4 regions of the Sphingomonas panacis genome follow, and region 2 is predicted to be linked to each of the others. Evidence: riboswitches for the same ligand, from Rfam matches in the RefSeq annotation. Region 2 holds a riboswitch; each other region holds the start of a gene.

Region 1 (4,406 bases), 1.1 Mb from region 2:
CGGGCCGATGCCGCGAGGCGCAGGAACACGCTGCGGATCTTGTCGGCGACATCGCCTTGCGCTTCTTCGAACCAACGCTGGAACAGGCGCAAATTGGGGGCATCGCGTGCCTGCAGATAAGCGGCGATCAAATCGTCCTTGCTGCGGAAATGATAGTAGAGCGTCTTCTTGGTGATGCTCGCCTTGGCAGCGACAGCGTCCATGCTGACCGCACGAATGCCTTCGCCGTAGAACAGTGCCGAAGCCGCATCGATGATGCGCTCGCGGGTCGGGGCGGACGGGCGGGTCATACCTATACTCACTAGTGAAGATACCCGGCATCGTCGATCCCCTAGCATGTGGCTTATGCACAAGCGTGAACCAAACGAAGCCTCGCCAGACGGCATGCCGGTCCACTTCCCCTGCGACGATGGCGTCCTGCTGGGCGGCACGCTCTGGATCTCGACGGGGGGCAGTGTCGGGCAGGTGATTCTCAATCCCGCGACCGGGGTGCTGGCGCGTTACTATCATCGCTATGCGCGCTTCCTCGCTGCCCATGGGTTCGATGTGCTTACCTATGACTATCGCGGCATCGGCGCCTCTCGACCTGCGGATCTTCGTGGATGCGGATATCGCTGGGTGGATTGGGGCTTGCTCGATTTCGAGGCTGCACTGGCCTTCATGGGAGCGCGCAGAGGGGCGGGGCCGCTAAGCGTCGTCGGCCACAGCTTCGGCGGGGTCATCCCAGGCCTGGCGCGAAGTGCTGCCGCCCAGGTCGATCGGTTGCTGACGGTCGGTGCCCAATATGCCTGGTGGGGCGATTATGCGTGTGATCGCCGGGCTGCGCTTTTTGGAAAATGGCACGTGTTCATGCCGCTGCTCACCGCGGTGTTTGGCTACTTCCCCGGCAAACGGCTGGGATGGTTGGAGGACCTTCCTGCTGGCGTCGCTCATGCCTGGAGCTTTGGCGGGCCGCTGTTCGAGAGCCGATGGGAGCGCGATGAGAAACCTGAGCTGCGCGCCCGGATGTCTGCGTTTCGCGCGCCTATTCTGGCGGTGGCTGTGTCTGACGATGAACTCGGCACGCCCCAGGCAATCCGCCGCACACTCAATTATTATCAGGGCGCCCCTCGCACGACTGTGCTGCTGCGCCCCTCGGATCTTGGACGGCAAGCCATCGGCCATTTCAACTTGTTCCATGACTCCCACGCAGCCGGATTGTGGCAAGACACCCTTTCCTGGCTCACATCTGGAGTGAATCCATGGCCGCAGCGGACGATCGACGATCTCTAGTCGCTGGTTCGCGCCGTGCACCTATCACCGGGCAACGGGTTTCGCTGGCTCCAAGTGTCGACGTTTGACGGGCAAAATGAACTGGATTGAGAGGGCGTGGGCTGGGACAAATCTGCCGTCCGCAGCGCCCTCGCCGAACGGCGGGTTAAGCCGAGATCTGCCATTCACGAGTGCCCCGAAAAGGACGGTATTTTTGGGGCAGCGCGGTTCCTTAAATGACGTTCCGCTTGGCTTTTCCAAAATCTTGCACCTTACGCCACCATAAGCTCGGTGGTATGCGCGCGTGCCCGGCTTGCCGGGAGAGAACATCGCTGCGGTTCCCCGCGAGGGGATTAAACGGGAATGTGGGACGAGGGGCGACCTTCAGTCCGCGGCTGTCCCTGCAACTGTAGGCGGCGAGCAAGGATTCTGGGTAGGCGCCGATGTGCGATCTGCCGACCACTGGGTGCAAGCCTGGGAAGGTGCATCCGAAGCGACGACCCGCGAGCCAGGAGACCTGCCGGAGCGGTTCGCTGATGCCTTGCGTCCAGGGGATGGCAGAGGCGCGGACGACCGTCCGAACGGCGATGGATTGCGCAGGCGCGCGCGTGGGATTCCTGCGCGTGCCACATCGGCGGTGTGTGCCTGCGCCCGAGCGTGAGGACAGTAGTGAGACGGAATTACGATCGGTCGGAGCGGGTTAACGATCGAAGGGCAGCCGAGACCTACCGGCTTGCCGATATGGTCAGCGTGACCGCCTCGACGCCGGAATGGGCACGGTTGAACTTCACGTCGATCAGGCGTCATCATCTCGGGTTAGCCCTGCGATGGGACGAGGCGCGTCGTCAGATCTCGGCGGCACTTCGCGGGGTGGTGAAACGCGAATGGATCGATGGCGCGGATCATCTGCTGGTCGAAACAACGCACCCGGACCTGTCGCTGCGGTCGATCATCCTGCGGTGTACGGATGCGCTGGTGGGGCCAGCACGTCGGCCCCTGACACCACGCCTGCTCATGGCCGCCCTGTCGATCACCAACAAGGAACGGCTCCGCTGGACCAAGGACGGCCGTTTGCCACGCTCGGGATCGGTCACGATCCGGGCTGCACATCCTGTATCTGTCAGCACCTACGGGGTCGATACTGTCGCCGAGCTCGTCGCCGATCCGTCGATCATCGCCGCATGGCGGCGCGCTGATGCCAGCGCCGAGCGTCAGGCAACTGGATAGGGAACCGGAGCGGCGGTGTTCTCGTCGATGGTGAGCGCCCGCCCGATCGGCGGAAACGCACGCTGCGGGCAGGCCGGGCGCTCGCACACCTTGCACCCGGCACCGATCGGCGTCGCGAAGGAGGGATCGGCGAGATCGAGGCCGCGCGAATAGACGAGCTGACCGGCATGGCGCAGGTCGCAGCCGAGCCCGATCGCGAACACCTTCTCCGGCTCACCGAACCCGGCAGACCCGCTCGCCACCGTTCGCGCAACCCAGAGGTAGCTGCGACCATCGGGCATCTGAGCAACCTGGCGCAGCACGCGCCCTGGCTGCGCGAATGCCTCATAGACATTCCAGAGCGGGCAGGTGCCGCCGACGCGCGAGAAGTGGAAGTCGGTCGCAGATTGCCGTTTGGAGATATTGCCCGCCCGGTCGACGCGGACGAAGAAGAACGGCACGCCGCGTGCCCCTACGCGCTGGAGCGTCGACAGGCGGTGGCACACCGTCTCGAACCCCACCCCGAAGCGCCGCCCAAGACGCTCGATGTCGTAGCGTTCGGCTTCGGCGGCAGCGAGGAAGTCCGCATAGGGGAGGACCAGCGCGCCTGCGAAATAATTGGCGAGGCCGATCCGCCCCAGGCGGCGCGCCTCCGCATCGGCGAGGACTGGATCGTCGGCAAGGTCGTCGATCACGTCGCCGAGTTCGATAAAAGCGAGCTGGGTTGCCATCTGGAACACGCGCTGGCCCGGTGTCAGCGAGGCGGACAGCGTTAGCGCCTGTGCAGCGGGATCGAAACGGCGTGGCGCGGTGGTAACGTCGGTCAGCACCGCGATCCCGTGCCGCGCCTTCAGCCATGCCGTCAGCCCATCGTGGATCGTGCGCGGGCTGAGACCCGCGTCGCGATAGAGGCGTTCGGCCGCCTCATCCAGCAACTCGACATGGTTGTGGCGGGCATAGAAGAAATCCCGGACTTGCTCGAAGGGCTGGCGGGCACGATCCCCGATGCTCCATTCATCGCCCAGCTCGGCCGCCATCGCATCGCCGCGCTCGATCGCATCGCGATACCGCCGATGCAACGCGACTAGCGTGCGGCCGACCGCGGGCATGTTCGTTGCCAGCTCGCGCAGTTCGGCAACGGACACCGCCTCCTCGACGTCGGCGATCGCGTCGCGGATGTCGGTCATCAGGCGGGCTTCCTCGTCCTCCGAGAAGATCTGCACATCGACGCCGAACGCCGCGTTGAGCTTCAAAAGGATCGGGACGGTCAGCGGACGCTGGTTTTGTTCGAGCTGGTTGAGATAGCTGGGCGAGATGTCGAGCGCTTGGGCAAGCTCGACCTGCTTTAGCTTGCGCTCCTCGCGCAAGCGCCGAAGCCGGACCCCCATGAATGCCTTGCGCGCCACCATAACTTCGCAACCTTCGCAGATTTGCTGATCGACCTTCGCAGGACTTCGCGCTTTCAGCCCTGTAAAAGCGCGCCCGTTTGCGGATTATGCGAATATGCTTGCTACCGCCCAACCGCAAGGTGCCGACCTTCTCGAACGTGTCCTCGGGGCAGCGACGGCACGCGCACGAGAAGTCTTGGGGGGAAGCGTTTCGCTTCACCGCTGCCACGATATCGAACTGCGCGCCGAGCTGGATGATGTCGTGTTCGAGGCATCGTGCGTCAGCCGCAGTGACGATGGTCTCGTCATCGCCGTCTTCGCCAGCGGGCGCGACGCAGCGGGATGCGACTGCATGGTCGCCGCTGGCCGCTTCACCTTCTCGACCTTCACCCGACCGAGCGCGTCGATCGCCACGCGGCTCGCCCAATGGAACCCGGGAACCCGATGAACACTGCTTATCAGAAACCGCTCGACGGTACGGCTCTCGCTTACTTCGATGCGCGTGCCGCGATCGAGGCGATTCGCCCCGGGGCCTATGACACGCTTCCCTATGTGTCGCGC
Region 2 (4,406 bases):
CGCGCGTCGCGTCGCCTTTGAAACTCGCCACGCCCGCGAAGAGGCGGCCGTCGACCTCGGGTAGCACCACGTGCATCGCCAGATCGGCGGGGGAGAGGCCGCGCGGTGCATCGACCCACGCGGCGCGATCCGAGGTGGCGAGCGCGATCTGGAACACGGGCACGCCCGCGCCGTCGAGTGGCGTCGTGCCGCTCTCGTCGCGCGCGGAAAAGGCGGTGGCGTTGACGATCGCGGCCGGCGCCAGTGCCGTCACCCAGCGCCGCAGCCAGCCACTTGCCTCGGCGTCCTTCAACGATGGCGCGAACACCGCGAGCACATCATACCCGCGTGCGACGAATGCCATGCGAAGCGCGATGATGGGATCGAGGTCGGCCGCGGTCAGGTACGATCGGTAGAAGACGATCAGGACGCGCGACCGCAGCGCCGTTATCGCGAACGCAGCGGGGCAGGCGACGCCCTGATCCGGCGACCAGCCGCCAACCGCAGCGATGGCCCGCGCACCGCGTGCGGGTTTGACGTACAGACCCGCCGCCAGCGCGAACTGGGCGAGCGCGGTCCGCGCCGCCGCCGCGCCGCCGATATCGCAAAGCTGCGCGAGCCGACGCAGCGTGGAGACCGGCATCGTCGATGCGGCGTCGAGCCTTGTGTCCGGTCGCCCGTCCGCTGGAATGACCGCCAGGGCGATGCCGCGCTGGCGCGCCAGCATCTCCACCTGTTGCAAGCCATAGGGCCAATAGGCCGTGCCGCCGATCAGGCGGATCAATATGCCCTTGGCGGCCCCGAGCGTGCGTTCGACATAGGTATCGACCGACAAAGGGTGCGTCAGTTCGGCGAGGTTGGCGAGCCGCAGGCTTGGCGCCTCGCCATCACCAACCTCCGCCATTATCGCGCGCCACCCCGCCGCGAACGCGCCGAGGTCGCTGTCCGAGAACGACAGCACCACGAGATCGGCGGCATCCTGCCCCAGATCGCGTGGCGTGGCGCTCTCTTCCAGCCCATGCGTTTCGCGGAAGATGACGTGCATCGGGGGATCAGACCGTCAGCACGGCCCGGATCGCTGCCGGATCGAGCCGGTCGCGCTCTGCGATCACGACCAGGCGGGTGCGGCGCGGCTCATCCGCGTGCCAGGGGCGGTCGTAATGCGTGCGTACCCGCGCGCCGACCGCCTGCACCAGCAGCCGCATCGGCTTGCCCGCGACGGCGGCGTAGCCCTTCACGCGCAACACGTCGCCACCCCGTCCCAGCGCTTCGATGCGATCCGCCAGATCGGCCGGCGCGGCGATCTCGCCGAAATCCACGACGATGCTGTCGAAATCATCATGCTCGTGCTCGTCCTCGCCGTCATGGTGCGAGGGTCGTGCGGCGATATCGTCCTCCGCCGCCGCGCCGATGCCGAGCACGACGCGTGGATCGATCACGCCGTCGATCAGTTCGACCACCGGCAGCGGCTTGCGCGTCTCGGCGGCGATCACCGCGCGCGCGGCGGCGACGCCGTCGGGGCCGGCCAGATCGCACTTGGTCAGCAGCACCATATCGGCGCAGGCGAGCTGATCCTCGAACACTTCGGACAATGGCGTTTCGTGATCGATGCTCGGATCGGCGGCCCGTTGCGCGTCGAGCGCGGTCACGTCCGGCGCGAACCGCCCCGCCGCGACCGCCTCGGCATCCGCCAGCGCGATCACGCCATCGACGGTGATGCGTGATCGGATCGCCGGCCAGTCGAACGCCTTCAGCAGCGGCTTGGGCAGCGCGAGGCCCGACGTTTCGATCAGGATATGGTCGGGCCGGGGATCGAGCGCGAGCAGCGTTTGCACGGTGGGGATGAAATCGTCGGCGACGGTGCAGCAGATGCAGCCATTGGCGAGTTCGACGATATTCTCGGCCGGGCAATCGGGGATCGCGCAGCCCTTCAGGATATCGCCATCGACGCCCAGGGTACCGAACTCGTTGACGACCACCGCCAGCCGACGCCCGCCGGATTCGCGGATCAAATGGCTGATGAGCGTCGTCTTGCCGGCGCCCAAAAAGCCGGTGACGATGGTGACGGGCACCTTTGACAGATCGGACATGCTCTTCTCCGCGGCGCAAGCAACGACCGGCGGGGACCGAAATATCGGTCGGCGCGCGACGACGGACGGGCGCCGAAAGCCGCCCGTGCCACGCACCGATGCAGCCCCAGCCGCACAGGCTCGTCGCTCAGACGGAGAACCGTGCCGCGACCATCCCCTGGACCGAAGCAAGAGCGACCATATCGCCGGCAGGTCTCCTGGCTTGCGGGTCAACGCTGCGGCATCGCCTTCCCAGAGGACACATCCGCAGATGCGTCGATCCAGTGGCTGCTCCCGAAAGAGCCTGATGCCGTCGCTCACCGCTCACAGTTGCAGGGACAGCCGCGGATTTGGGGAGAACCCCGCACCGCATTCCCATTGAAGCCCCTCGCGGGGCACCGGCGCGATCATCGAGACCCGACATGGGCCTCGGCGTTGCATCTAACGCAAGCGTTACGGCTTGCCAATTCTCGATTTCCGCCCGGTCCGGCTCATGCCCCGTCGAGCAGGACCAGCGCGACGCCTTGGCGGGCGAGGCGCATGTCGAGCGTCGCCGTGCCGGCCTTGCCGCGCGCGATGCTTACCGTCTCCGGGTGCATTCGCGATGCGGCTTCCAGCGCGGCGTATTGTCCGGTGTCGGGTGACTGTGGCGAACCCATTGCCCGCCACGCCGCAAAGGCGTTGGCGTGGGTGGGATCGACACGCCATACCGTCGCTTTGACAGGTGCGCTTCGCAAGCCGTTCAGGGCGATGTGGATCTGCGCGTCGGGGCCGGCGAGATCGTCGTCGTGATAATGCCACACCAGCACGGCGAGTCTGCCGTCCGCGGTGCGCGTGGCGAGCGTGCCGACATCGGGGGTGCCGCGCACGCCGTCCTCCATTACGCTTTCGAGCGGGATTTGGGCGCTGCTGGTGCTCGCCAGCCGTGTCTCGCCGAGCTTGGCGAACAGGCGGAAGACGTTGAGCACGGGCAGATCGACGCCATTTGTGGCAAGCTGGCGATATCCCGCGAACCACGGCTGGCCCTCGAATTCGAACGACCAGGAGACGATGCCGGCGAGGTTGACCTTGCGCTTGGCGGCCAGCTCCCAGATCCGCGCGAAGCTGGCGGCGGTGTAGCTCGAGTACATCGTGCCGTTGCGATAGGCGTTCTCGGGTCCGGGGCATGCGGCGCAGCCTTCGGGATCACTCTCGCCGATCACGACGGGCTTGGCGGCAAGCGCCGGAATCGACAGCACCTTGGTGAAACCGCCGTCCGCTGCCATCAAGTGCGTAGCGATGCCCATGCGGACATGGCCATCGACGATGCTCGGCTTGCCCTTGGCGTGGAACGAGAGGAAGTCGGTCGGGGTGCCGATCTGTCCGGTTGCGTAGTTCTTGCCGGTGGTGACGTGCTTGAGGAAGCCGTCCATGAAGGTGCCGCCCGCGCCCGCGACGTCGGGCCCGCCGACGCGCGCGGTCGGCAGCGCGCGGCGCACCCCGGCGATCGCATAATCGTGCATCTTGTAGAAATCTTCCGGCGTGCCGCGCCAATAGAAGTCGAGATTGGGTTCGTTCCACACCTCGAAGAACCAGCGCTCGACTTCGGCGCGGCCGTAGCGTTCGACGTTGTGGCGAGTCCATTGATAGGCCAACTCACCCCATTTCGCGTAATCCTTAGGCGGGTAGCTCCAGCCGGTCGCGATTTTCCCGTAATCGACGCCGGGCTTCCAGGCGTGTCGGTAGGGTACGCCCGCCGGCGCGCTCGACAGCGCCTCGGGCATGAAACCGATCTGGAGATAAGGGTGGATGCCTTGTGCGCGGTAGCTGTCGATGATGCCATCGACGATCGTCCAGTCGTAGACCGGCTTGCCGGCCTTGTCGTCGGTGTAGACGTTGGTGCTGCCCCATTTGAACGATGGTGTGCCGTCACCGCTGGTCAGCAGATTGTGCGCGCGGAAATAGACATCGCCCGATTTCAGCGCGCCGAGTTCGACCAGCAGTTTGCGGCCGTCCTTCATCGTCGCGTAGTTCGGCTCGTCGGCACCGAAGAACCGCCACGTCGGCGGCAATGCGCCGATGCTGCGGCTGGCGTCGATCGTGACGGAGACCTGGCGCGATGTGCCGTCCTGCGCGAGCGCGGGGAAGGAGACACCTGCCAGTGCCAAGGTCGTCGCGATCGTTTTCCAGATCGTCATGATTCATCCTCTCCCGTCGCGCCGCGATGCCGGCTGCGAAGCCGTGTGTTTAGAGCAGGATGGCACCGACACAAACCCGGATAGCCGCATCGGTCGCGCGTCTGGGTGCAGAGACCAACATAAAAGGCCGCCCCTTTCAGGACGGCCTTTCCATTGTCAGCCACTTCTGGCTTGCTCCTTA
Region 3 (4,406 bases), 1.1 Mb from region 2:
TCGGCAAGACGGTGGACTGGATCAGCCACTATGCTTCAATCCGATAGAACGACCCTGCGCTTCCGCTTGTTCGAAGCCGCCTGCACCACCTGAGAGAATATCATGACGCCGATCGATCGACCCAAGCTTGTACCACCGGGCGGCCAGACCAAGGTTCTGCTGCATAGCTGCTGCGCGCCATGCTCGGGTGAAGTGATGGAAGCGATGACCGCCAGCGGCATCGATTATACCATCTTCTTCTACAACCCCAACATCCATCCCAAAGAGGAATACATCTTGCGGAAGGACGAGAACATCCGCTTCGCCGAGGACCACGGCGTGCCGTTCGTCGATGCCGACTATGACACGGTCAACTGGTTCAAGCGGGCAAAGGGGATGGAATGGGCACCGGAGCGTGGCGAGCGCTGCACGATGTGTTTCGACATGCGGTTCGAGCGCACCGCGCTCTACGCGCACGAGAACGGCTTCCCCGTCATCACCTCGTCGCTCGGCATCTCGCGCTGGAAGGACATGAATCAGATTAACGGCTCGGGCGAGCGCGCGGCGTCGCACTATCCCGGCATCGACTATTGGACGTTCAACTGGCGCAAGGGCGGTGGTGCTGCGCGCATGATCGACATCTCCAAGCGCGAGCGTTTCTATCAGCAGGAATATTGCGGCTGTGTCTATTCGCTGCGCGACACCAACGCCCACCGTGTGAGCCAGAGTCGATCGGAAATCGATATCGGCAAGCTCTATTATGGCGAGGCGGAGGGGGGGGGACGCATCGGTTTAGGCTTGCTCCGCCATCTCCCGATCCCGCTCGCTCCTGACACGCTGGTGCTGCGATGACGCGGATCCGATGGTCGATGCCACAACGTCAAACCGTCATATAAAGATATCTTTATATCGTTATTGACAGCTTCGGACCAATGGTGTTTAACGGCCACGTCGAGGTTCCCCATCCCAGGCATGGCGATGGGGCTAAGACGGGAAGCCGGTGGTGCCTTTCGGGGCAGAATCCGGCGCTGCCCCCGCAACTGTAAGCGGCGAGCGGCGGTTCCATTTCGTGTCACTGGGCTCCCGCAAGGTGCCTGGGAAGGCCGGAGCCACCGCGTTGACCCGTGAGCCAGGAGACCTGCCTTTGACGCGATAACGTTCCTCGGACGGGGGTTCCTCCGGTGGATCGCGCTTGATGCGACGGTCCGTGGCTTGCCGCCATCCGGTCCTGTTCACGCCTTGCGCGCTTTCGCCTGACCTCCCGCCCGCAAAGCCAGGGTTGAGTCATGACGAATAGCGGGTTCACATTCTCGATCAGCAGCTTGCCCTTCGACGAGAATTATCGTCCGGCCGACAACACGCGGATCACCACCAACTTCGCCAATCTTGCGCGTGGGGACAGCCGGCAGGAGAATTTGCGCAACACGCTGGAGATGATCGACCACCGCTTCAACGCGCTGATGCACTGGGACAATCCCAAAGGTGATCGCTACACGCTGGAGCTGAAGATCGTCTCGGCCGCGCTCACTCTTGGAGGCGGCGCGGACGACGAAGCGTTTCCGCTGATCGAGATCCTGCACACCACCGTCACCGACCGGATCAGCGGCGAGCGCAGCGACGGGATGATCGGCAACAACTTCTCATCCTATGTCCGCGATTACGACTTCAGCGTCGTCCTGCCCAATCACCTGAAGGCCGGGGGTGGCGGCGCGCCGGAGGACTTCGGCGATCTGCACGGCAACCTGTTCAAGCATTTCCTCGGATCGAGCGCTTACCGCGACAACTTCCGCAAGCCCCCAGTCATCTGCCTCAGCGTGTCGAGCAAGGAGGTCTATCACCGAACCGCCAACGTACATCCGATCCTCGGCGTCGAGTATCGCAACGACAAATTCTCGCCCACCGATCAGTATTTCGCAAAAATGGGCATGAAGGTGCGATATTTCATGCCGCCCCACAGCGTCGCGCCGTTCGCCTTCTACCATACCGGCGATTTGGTCAGCGACTATACGAACCTCGAACTCGCCAGCACCATCGCGACAATGGAGACGTTCCAGAAGATCTATCGCCCGGAAATCTACAACGCGAACTCGGTCGCGGCGGAGCATTATCAGCCGAGCCTGAGGTATCAGGACTATTCGCTGACCCGCATCGTCTATGATCGCGAGGAGCGCAGCCGCCTCGCCGTCGAGCAGGGCAAATTCGCCGAAGAGCATTTCATCAAGCCGCACTGGCCCGCGCTTCAGCGCTGGTCCGCGACCTGCGGCCTCTGATCCCCACCCATACGACAGGTATTTGCATCATGACGACATTGTTGCCGACGACGACTGCAGGCAGCCTGCCCAAGCCATCCTGGTTGGCCCAGCCCGAGACCCTGTGGTCACCCTGGAAGCTGGAGGGCGAGGAGCTGGTCGCGGGCAAGCAGGATGCGCTGCGCCTCGCGGTCGACGATCAGCGGCAGGCGGGCATCGACATCCTCGGGGACGGCGAGCAGACCCGCCAGCACTTCGTCACGACGTTCATCGAGCATTTGGACGGCGTCGATTTCGAGAAGCGCGAGACGGTGCGCATCCGCAACCGCTATGACGCCAGCGTGCCGACGGTCGTCGGGTCCGTCTCGCGGCCCACGTCGGTGTTCGTCGACGACGCCCGTTTCCTGCGTGCCCAGACCGATCAGCCGATCAAATGGACGCTGCCCGGGCCGATGACGATGATCGACACCCTCTACGACGCGCATTACCGGAGCCGCGAGAAGCTGGCGTGGGAGTTCGCCCGCATCCTCAACGAAGAAGCACGCGAGCTGGAGGCCGCCGGCGTCGACATCATCCAGTTCGACGAACCCGCCTTCAACGTGTTCTTCGACGAAGCGAACGACTGGGGCATCGCCACGCTGGAGCGCGCGGCCGAGGGGCTGAAGGCCGAAACCGCCGTCCACATCTGCTATGGTTATGGCATCAAGGCCAATACCGACTGGAAGAAGACGCTCGGCTCCGAATGGCGCCAGTATGAGGAAACCTTCCCCAACCTGCAGAAGTCGAAGATCGATATCATCTCACTAGAATGTCAGAACTCGCGCGTGCCGACGGACCTGATCGAGCTGATCCGCGGCAAGAAGGTGATGGTCGGCGCGATCGACGTCGCGACGGATACGATCGAGACGCCGGAGCAGGTCGCCGACACACTGCGCAACGCGCTGCGCTTCGTCGATGCCGACAAGCTCCTGCCCGCCACCAACTGCGGGATGGCGCCGCTGTCGCGCGACATCGCTCGGGGCAAGCTGAAGGCGCTGGGTGCCGGTGCCGAGATCATCCGCAAGGAACTGGCGGCCTGAGCGACAGCCGTCATCGTCTGGCCTTTTCGGCCCGGACGATGGCGCGCCTTACCTGAAAGTTTCTCCGGCGCGGTCGATCCCGCCCGTCCATGACGGGGCGGGCACGGTGCCGGGGAAATCGTTGCATAAACGGTTCGCACGCATCTGCGCGTCACGGCGGACCGCAAGACCGGATTATCATCTATGAAGGCCATCCTGAGCCGGCTGCGGATCGACGCCTACATCCTTGCGATCGTCGCAATGGTGGTGATCGCCGCGATCCTGCCCGCGCGGGGCGCGGGCAAGGACGTGCTCGACATCGTGGTGCACGCCGCCATCGCACTCCTGTTCTTCATCTATGGCGCTCGGATCTCCCGACAGGCGATCTGGACGGGCATCCTCCATTGGCGGTTGCAATCGCTGGTTTTCGTGACGACGTTCGTGGTGTTTCCGCTACTGGGCTTCGGGATCGCCAAACTCGCTGACGGGCATCTGGACAGCGGCCTCGTCACCGGGCTGATGTTCGTCGCGCTCTTGCCCTCGACGGTGCAGTCGTCGATCGCGTTCACGTCGATCGCGCGCGGCAACGTACCCGCCGCCCTGTGCTGCGCATCCCTGTCGAACCTAGCAGGGGTGGTCATTACGCCGCTGCTGGCGACGATGGTCCTCAGCGCCGGGACAGGCGGCATGTCGCTGGATGCGGTGGGCGAGATCGCGCTCCAGATCCTACTGCCGTTCGTGGTCGGTCAGTTCGCACGACCACTGATCGGCGAATGGTTGAACCGGCAGAAGACGCTGACGATGCTCGTCGATCGCGGCTCGATCCTGCTGGTCGTCTATTCCGCATTCAGCGCAGGCGTCGTGGCCGGTATCTGGAGCAGGGTGACGCCGCAAAGCCTCGGGCTCGTCATCGTTCTCGACCTCGTCATGCTGGCCATCGTGCTGGTCGCAACCACGGCGGCAAGCCGCTTCCTGCGCTTCACCACCGAAGACGAGATCGCCATCGTGTTCTGCGGATCGAAGAAGAGCATGGCGAGCGGCCTGCCGATGGCCAACATCATCTTCCCCGCCAGTGCGGTCGGACTGATCGTTTTGCCACTGATGCTGTTCCACCAGATGC
Region 4 (4,406 bases), 410 kb from region 2:
TCCCGCGCCCGCAGTACCGCACCCGCAATCGCCGCGATCTCACGCCCGCCGACCCGGCGCAGCGTCTCGAACGCCGTCATCGGTGCGTCGGCGTGGTGCGCAATGGCGCGGTCCACCACCGCGACTTTGCGCGCGATGCCGGCGTCGTCGATTCCCGTGCCCGGCCCGACCCAGGTCGACCCGTCGCCACCCAGACTCCGCGCGCACAACGCCGCGGCGGCGGTGGTATTGCCGATCCCCATTTCGCCCAGCACGAGCAGGTCCAGCCCGGCCTCGACGGTTGCCGCGCCGGCGGAGAGCGCGGCGAGGCATTCCGCCTCTGTCATCGCCGGCGCCGTGGTGAAATCGGCGGTCGGACGGTCGAGATCGAGCGCCACGACCTTGAGGTCCAGCCCGGCTGCACGGGCGAGCGCGTTGATCGCGGCGCCGCCATGCTCGAAGGTGGCGACCATCTGCGCCGTTACCGCCGCCGGAAAAGCGCTCACATTATGCGCGACTATCCCGTGGTTGCCCGCGAACACCGCCACGCGCCCGCGCCCGATCCGTGGTCGTGCGCGCCCTTGCCAGCCGGCGAAGAAAACCGCGATCTCCTCCAGCCGGCCGAGCGAGCCGGGGGGTTTGGTCAACTGCGCCTGTCGTGCCCGCGCCTGCGCGATGGCCTCCGCATCGGGCGCGATCGAGGCCGCCAGCGCGGCCTCGACATCGGCTATCGTCGCGAAGGTCATTCGGCGACGAAGCCCGGCGGCGGGGTGCGTGTGATGAAGTGGCCCTTCACACCCTGCGGCCATCGCGCGAAAGGCACGCGACCATGTTCGCTCCCGGCGTATTCGACCGCGTAATCGAGGATCGCCCTCGCCGCCTCCGCGTCGGGCGCGAAGCGGCCGAGCACGTAGCCGACCTTGTTCGGCGCGCGCAGATGCACCGTGCAGAAGTCCGCGCAAGCGAACAGACACGGCATTTCCTGCACCGCGATGCCCGCGTACCGCGAGTCCGACGCCTTCACCGCGCGCAACGCCGCGACGAGGTGCGCGCCGCCACGCAGACCCGCCGCATCCTCGCGCGCGTCGGGTGTATGGCGGCAGGTGTTGCACGCGACAACCGCCGGACCATCCTCGACTCGCCTGAGCATTATACGGACACCGCGCGCGGAAGCATAAGACGCGAGAGACACTGAGACATCGAACGGCACCCACGACATGGGCCGCGCGCGATGCGCCATGTCCACGACACGGCACACCGCGAAACGCGGTCCAACCATGTCGCCTCTCGGGTTCACCCCCGTTCGCCCGGCACACCCTGTCCGCACGAAGGACGACCGCGACGGGCAGGTCTCCTGGCTCGCGGGTCAGTGCCGGTTCGCGCCGCCTTCTCGGGATCTTGCGATCCCAATGGCCTGTGGCGCGATGGCTCGCCGCTTACAGTTGCAGGGGCAGCCGGGGTTCTCCCGTTCCCTTTTCATCCCCGTCGCCGGGGAACCTGTCGCACCCGGCGCGGTAGCTGCGGTGGTACGGCCCGTCAATACGCGCGCCCGGTAGGTACGATCGTCACGGTTTCGCCAAATCGCTCGATCGTCGCGGTGATGCCGTAGACCGCGCGCAGCCGCTCGGGCGTGAGCACGTCGAGGGGCACGCCATCGGCGACGATCGTGCCGGCATCCATCAACAACACGCGGTCGCAATAGCGCGCCGCCATCGTCAGATCGTGCAGCACCGTCACGACCAGCGCCCCGCCCCGTGCCTCGGCGCGGAGCAGGTCCATCACGTCGATCTGGTGCCCGGGATCGAGCGATGCAAGCGGCTCGTCGGCGAGCAGCCCCGGCGCCTCGACCGCGAGCGCGCGGGCGAGCAGGACACGCGCGCGTTCGCCGCCCGAAAGGTCTGTGGCGATCCGCTCGCGTAAATCCGCGACACCAGCCCGTTCCAGCGCCCGTTCAACTGCGGCGGCATCGGCATCGGAAAGGCGTGACATCGGCGCGAGGTGCGGCAGGCGACCTAGCGTGACGAGTCGTTCGACCGTGAGCGGCCAGTGCAACGTCTGCCCCTGCGGCAGATAGGCGAGCGTCCGCGCGGCCACGCCTCGCGCCATGCGCGCGAGCGGCACATCGTCCACGCATATGCTGCCCGTCGATGCGACCAGCCCGAGCGTTGCCCTCAGCAACGTCGATTTGCCCGCGCCATTGGGGCCAACGATCCCGACCACAGCGCCGGGCGCCAGCACCGCGTTTACGTCATGCACCACCGGTCGCCGCCCGAGCGACACCCCGACATCGCTCAGCGCGATCGTCACCATAGCCGTCGCTCGCGCATCAGATAGGCGAGGAACACCGGCACGCCGAGGAACGCGGTCACCACGCCGAGCTTGAGTTCGTTGGTCGAGGGGATCAGCCGCACGCCGATGTCCGCGAAGGTCAGCAGCACCGCGCCGGCCAGCGCCGAGGGCAGCAGGATCGCCGAGGGGCTTCGGTCGGTCAGCGGGCGCACCAGATGCGGTACGATCAGCCCGACGAACCCGATCGACCCCGACACCGCCACCGCGCCACCCACGCCGATCGCCACGCCGAGCAACAGCCGCAACCGGGTCGCGCGCAGATCGGTGCCGAGCGCGCGTGCGCCATCCTCGCCGAGCGTCAGCGCGTCGAGTGCGTGGCCGTCGAACAGCAGCAACGCCGCGCCCACCGCGATGCAGGGCAGCGCGATCCAGACATGCTGGAACGACCGGTTTTCCAGACTGCCGAGCAGCCACGTCATGATCTCCATCGCCGCGAACGGATTGGGCGACAGATTGAGCGCGAGACTGATCGCCGCCCCCGCCAGCGTCGACACCGCGATCCCGGCGAGAATCAGCGTGAGCGGGCTTTCCGACCGACCTGCCAGCGTGAACAGCAGCGCCAGCGACACGAGCGCCGCCGCGATCGCCAGTACCGGCAGCACGATCGGGTTCAGTTCGGCCAGTCCGAAATAGATTGCGCCGACCGCGCCGAGCGCTGCCGCGTTCGAAGCGCCCAGCACGGAGGGCTCGGCGAGCGGATTGCGCAAATATCCCTGCAACGCCGCTCCGGCCAGCCCGAGCATCGCCCCGACCGCGAGGCCCAGGATCGTGCGGGGAAGACGCAGCTCGATCACGATCGCGGTCGCGACCGGATCGCCCCGCCCGACCAGCGCCGCGAGGACGCGGGTCGGCGCGAGCGACACCGATCCCAGCGCGAGCGAGGCGACGCCCGCGGCGATCATCAGCGCGATCAGGCCGCCGATCAGTGCGGCGCGCCCACCGCGCGGGATGCCGGTTCTCACCGGAAGCTCCGTGGTGGGTGATCGCCTTGCTTGTCTCGCTGAAGCGTTCGCTTATGGGCGTCGCAATGATACGCCGCCTTCTGCCGATACTGCTCGCGCTCGGTGCGACGGCTGCCGCGCCGTCGCACGCGCCGCGCCGCATCGTCTCGCTCAACCTGTGCGCCGATCAATTGCTGGTCGATCTGGCCGATCGCGACCAGATCGCCGGGCTGACCCGCAACGCGACCGACGCGGAGATGTCCGCCGTCGCGGCGCGCGTGCGCGGGCTGCATATCCTCGGCCAGTCCGCCGAGGAGATCCTCGCGATCGACCCCGATCTGATCGTCGGAACGCCGCCCTTTCAGGGCGGGATGATGGCGGTGCTTGCGCCGCACCACTATCCCGTCGTCGATCTCGCATGGGCGAGCAGCTACGCCGATATCGTTGCGCAAATCCGTCAGGTTGCGCGCGCGGTCGGCCATCCGGAGCGCGGCGAAGCGCTGATTGCGCGGATGAACCGCGATCTCGCCGCGCTGCCCCGAGCGCCCGGCCACCCGGTCGGCGCCTATTACCAGCGGCGCGGGTACATGACCGGCACCGGCACGCTGGTCGACGACATGATGAATCGGGTCGGACTGACCAACCTTGCCGCCAAGCTCGGCAAACCCGCGCTGTCGCAGGTGTCTCTGGAGGAGATGATCGCCGCGAAACCGGACTATCTGATCGTTGAAACCGGGTCCGATCATGTCGTCGATCAGGGCACCGAGATGCTCCACCACCCGATCCTCGATCACATCCCGCGTTTGCGCCTCCCGCAAGCGTGGACGGTGTGCGGCGGCCCGGCCTATGTGCAGGCGGCGCAAAGTCTCGCGCGGCAGATCGCGGCAGCCCGCACGCGCTAACCCCCCGTGGAGAGTCAAAACTCCACCCCCGCCTGCGCCTTCACGCCTTGCTCGCGGAACGGATGCTTGACCAACGTCATCTCGGTAACGAGATCGGCCACGTCGACCAAAGGTTGCGGCGCGTTGCGCCCGGTGATGACGACGTGAGTCATCGCCGGCTTGGCGGCGAGCGCCGCCAGCACCTCGGCGAGCGGCAGATAGTCGTAGCGCAAGACGATGTTGAGTTCGTCCGCCA

The links. A riboswitch is a leader RNA that binds a small molecule or an ion and turns the genes downstream of it on or off. The one in region 2 is predicted to bind cobalamin.
Region 1: it holds a riboswitch for cobalamin, as region 2 does, so the genes downstream of both, J0A91_RS20535 (hypothetical protein) here and cobW (cobalamin biosynthesis protein CobW) in region 2, are expected to answer to the same signal.
Region 3: it holds a riboswitch for cobalamin, as region 2 does, so the genes downstream of both, J0A91_RS20485 (DUF1852 domain-containing protein) here and cobW (cobalamin biosynthesis protein CobW) in region 2, are expected to answer to the same signal.
Region 4: it holds a riboswitch for cobalamin, as region 2 does, so the genes downstream of both, J0A91_RS13400 (DUF1636 domain-containing protein) here and cobW (cobalamin biosynthesis protein CobW) in region 2, are expected to answer to the same signal.

Annotation. Positions count from the first base shown of each region.
Region 1 is NZ_CP014168.1:4,443,439-4,447,844, reverse strand. Features, by position in the region: gene J0A91_RS20545 (TetR/AcrR family transcriptional regulator) at 1-290, opposite strand, end outside; gene J0A91_RS20540 (alpha/beta hydrolase family protein) at 346-1,272, shown strand; cobalamin riboswitch at 1,570-1,790, shown strand; gene J0A91_RS20535 (hypothetical protein) at 1,921-2,478, shown strand; gene J0A91_RS20530 (short-chain fatty acyl-CoA regulator family protein) at 2,463-3,866, opposite strand; gene J0A91_RS20525 (hypothetical protein) at 4,042-4,293, shown strand; gene acnD (Fe/S-dependent 2-methylisocitrate dehydratase AcnD) at 4,290-4,406, shown strand, end outside.
Region 2 is NZ_CP014168.1:3,324,537-3,328,942, forward strand. Features, by position in the region: gene cobN (cobaltochelatase subunit CobN) at 1-1,024, opposite strand, end outside; gene cobW (cobalamin biosynthesis protein CobW) at 1,032-2,069, opposite strand; cobalamin riboswitch at 2,240-2,466, opposite strand; gene J0A91_RS15165 (GH39 family glycosyl hydrolase) at 2,540-4,225, opposite strand.
Region 3 is NZ_CP014168.1:4,432,573-4,436,978, forward strand. Features, by position in the region: gene J0A91_RS20475 (methylenetetrahydrofolate reductase) at 1-47, shown strand, start outside; gene J0A91_RS20480 (epoxyqueuosine reductase QueH) at 103-831, shown strand; cobalamin riboswitch at 918-1,139, shown strand; gene J0A91_RS20485 (DUF1852 domain-containing protein) at 1,266-2,249, shown strand; gene J0A91_RS20490 (methionine synthase) at 2,279-3,307, shown strand; gene J0A91_RS20495 (bile acid:sodium symporter family protein) at 3,491-4,406, shown strand, end outside.
Region 4 is NZ_CP014168.1:2,919,511-2,923,916, reverse strand. Features, by position in the region: gene cobT (nicotinate-nucleotide--dimethylbenzimidazole phosphoribosyltransferase) at 1-725, opposite strand, end outside; gene J0A91_RS13400 (DUF1636 domain-containing protein) at 722-1,129, opposite strand; cobalamin riboswitch at 1,307-1,495, opposite strand; gene J0A91_RS13395 (ABC transporter ATP-binding protein) at 1,516-2,289, opposite strand; gene J0A91_RS13390 (FecCD family ABC transporter permease) at 2,283-3,230, opposite strand; gene J0A91_RS13385 (ABC transporter substrate-binding protein) at 3,356-4,171, shown strand; gene cobO (cob(I)yrinic acid a,c-diamide adenosyltransferase) at 4,186-4,406, opposite strand, start outside.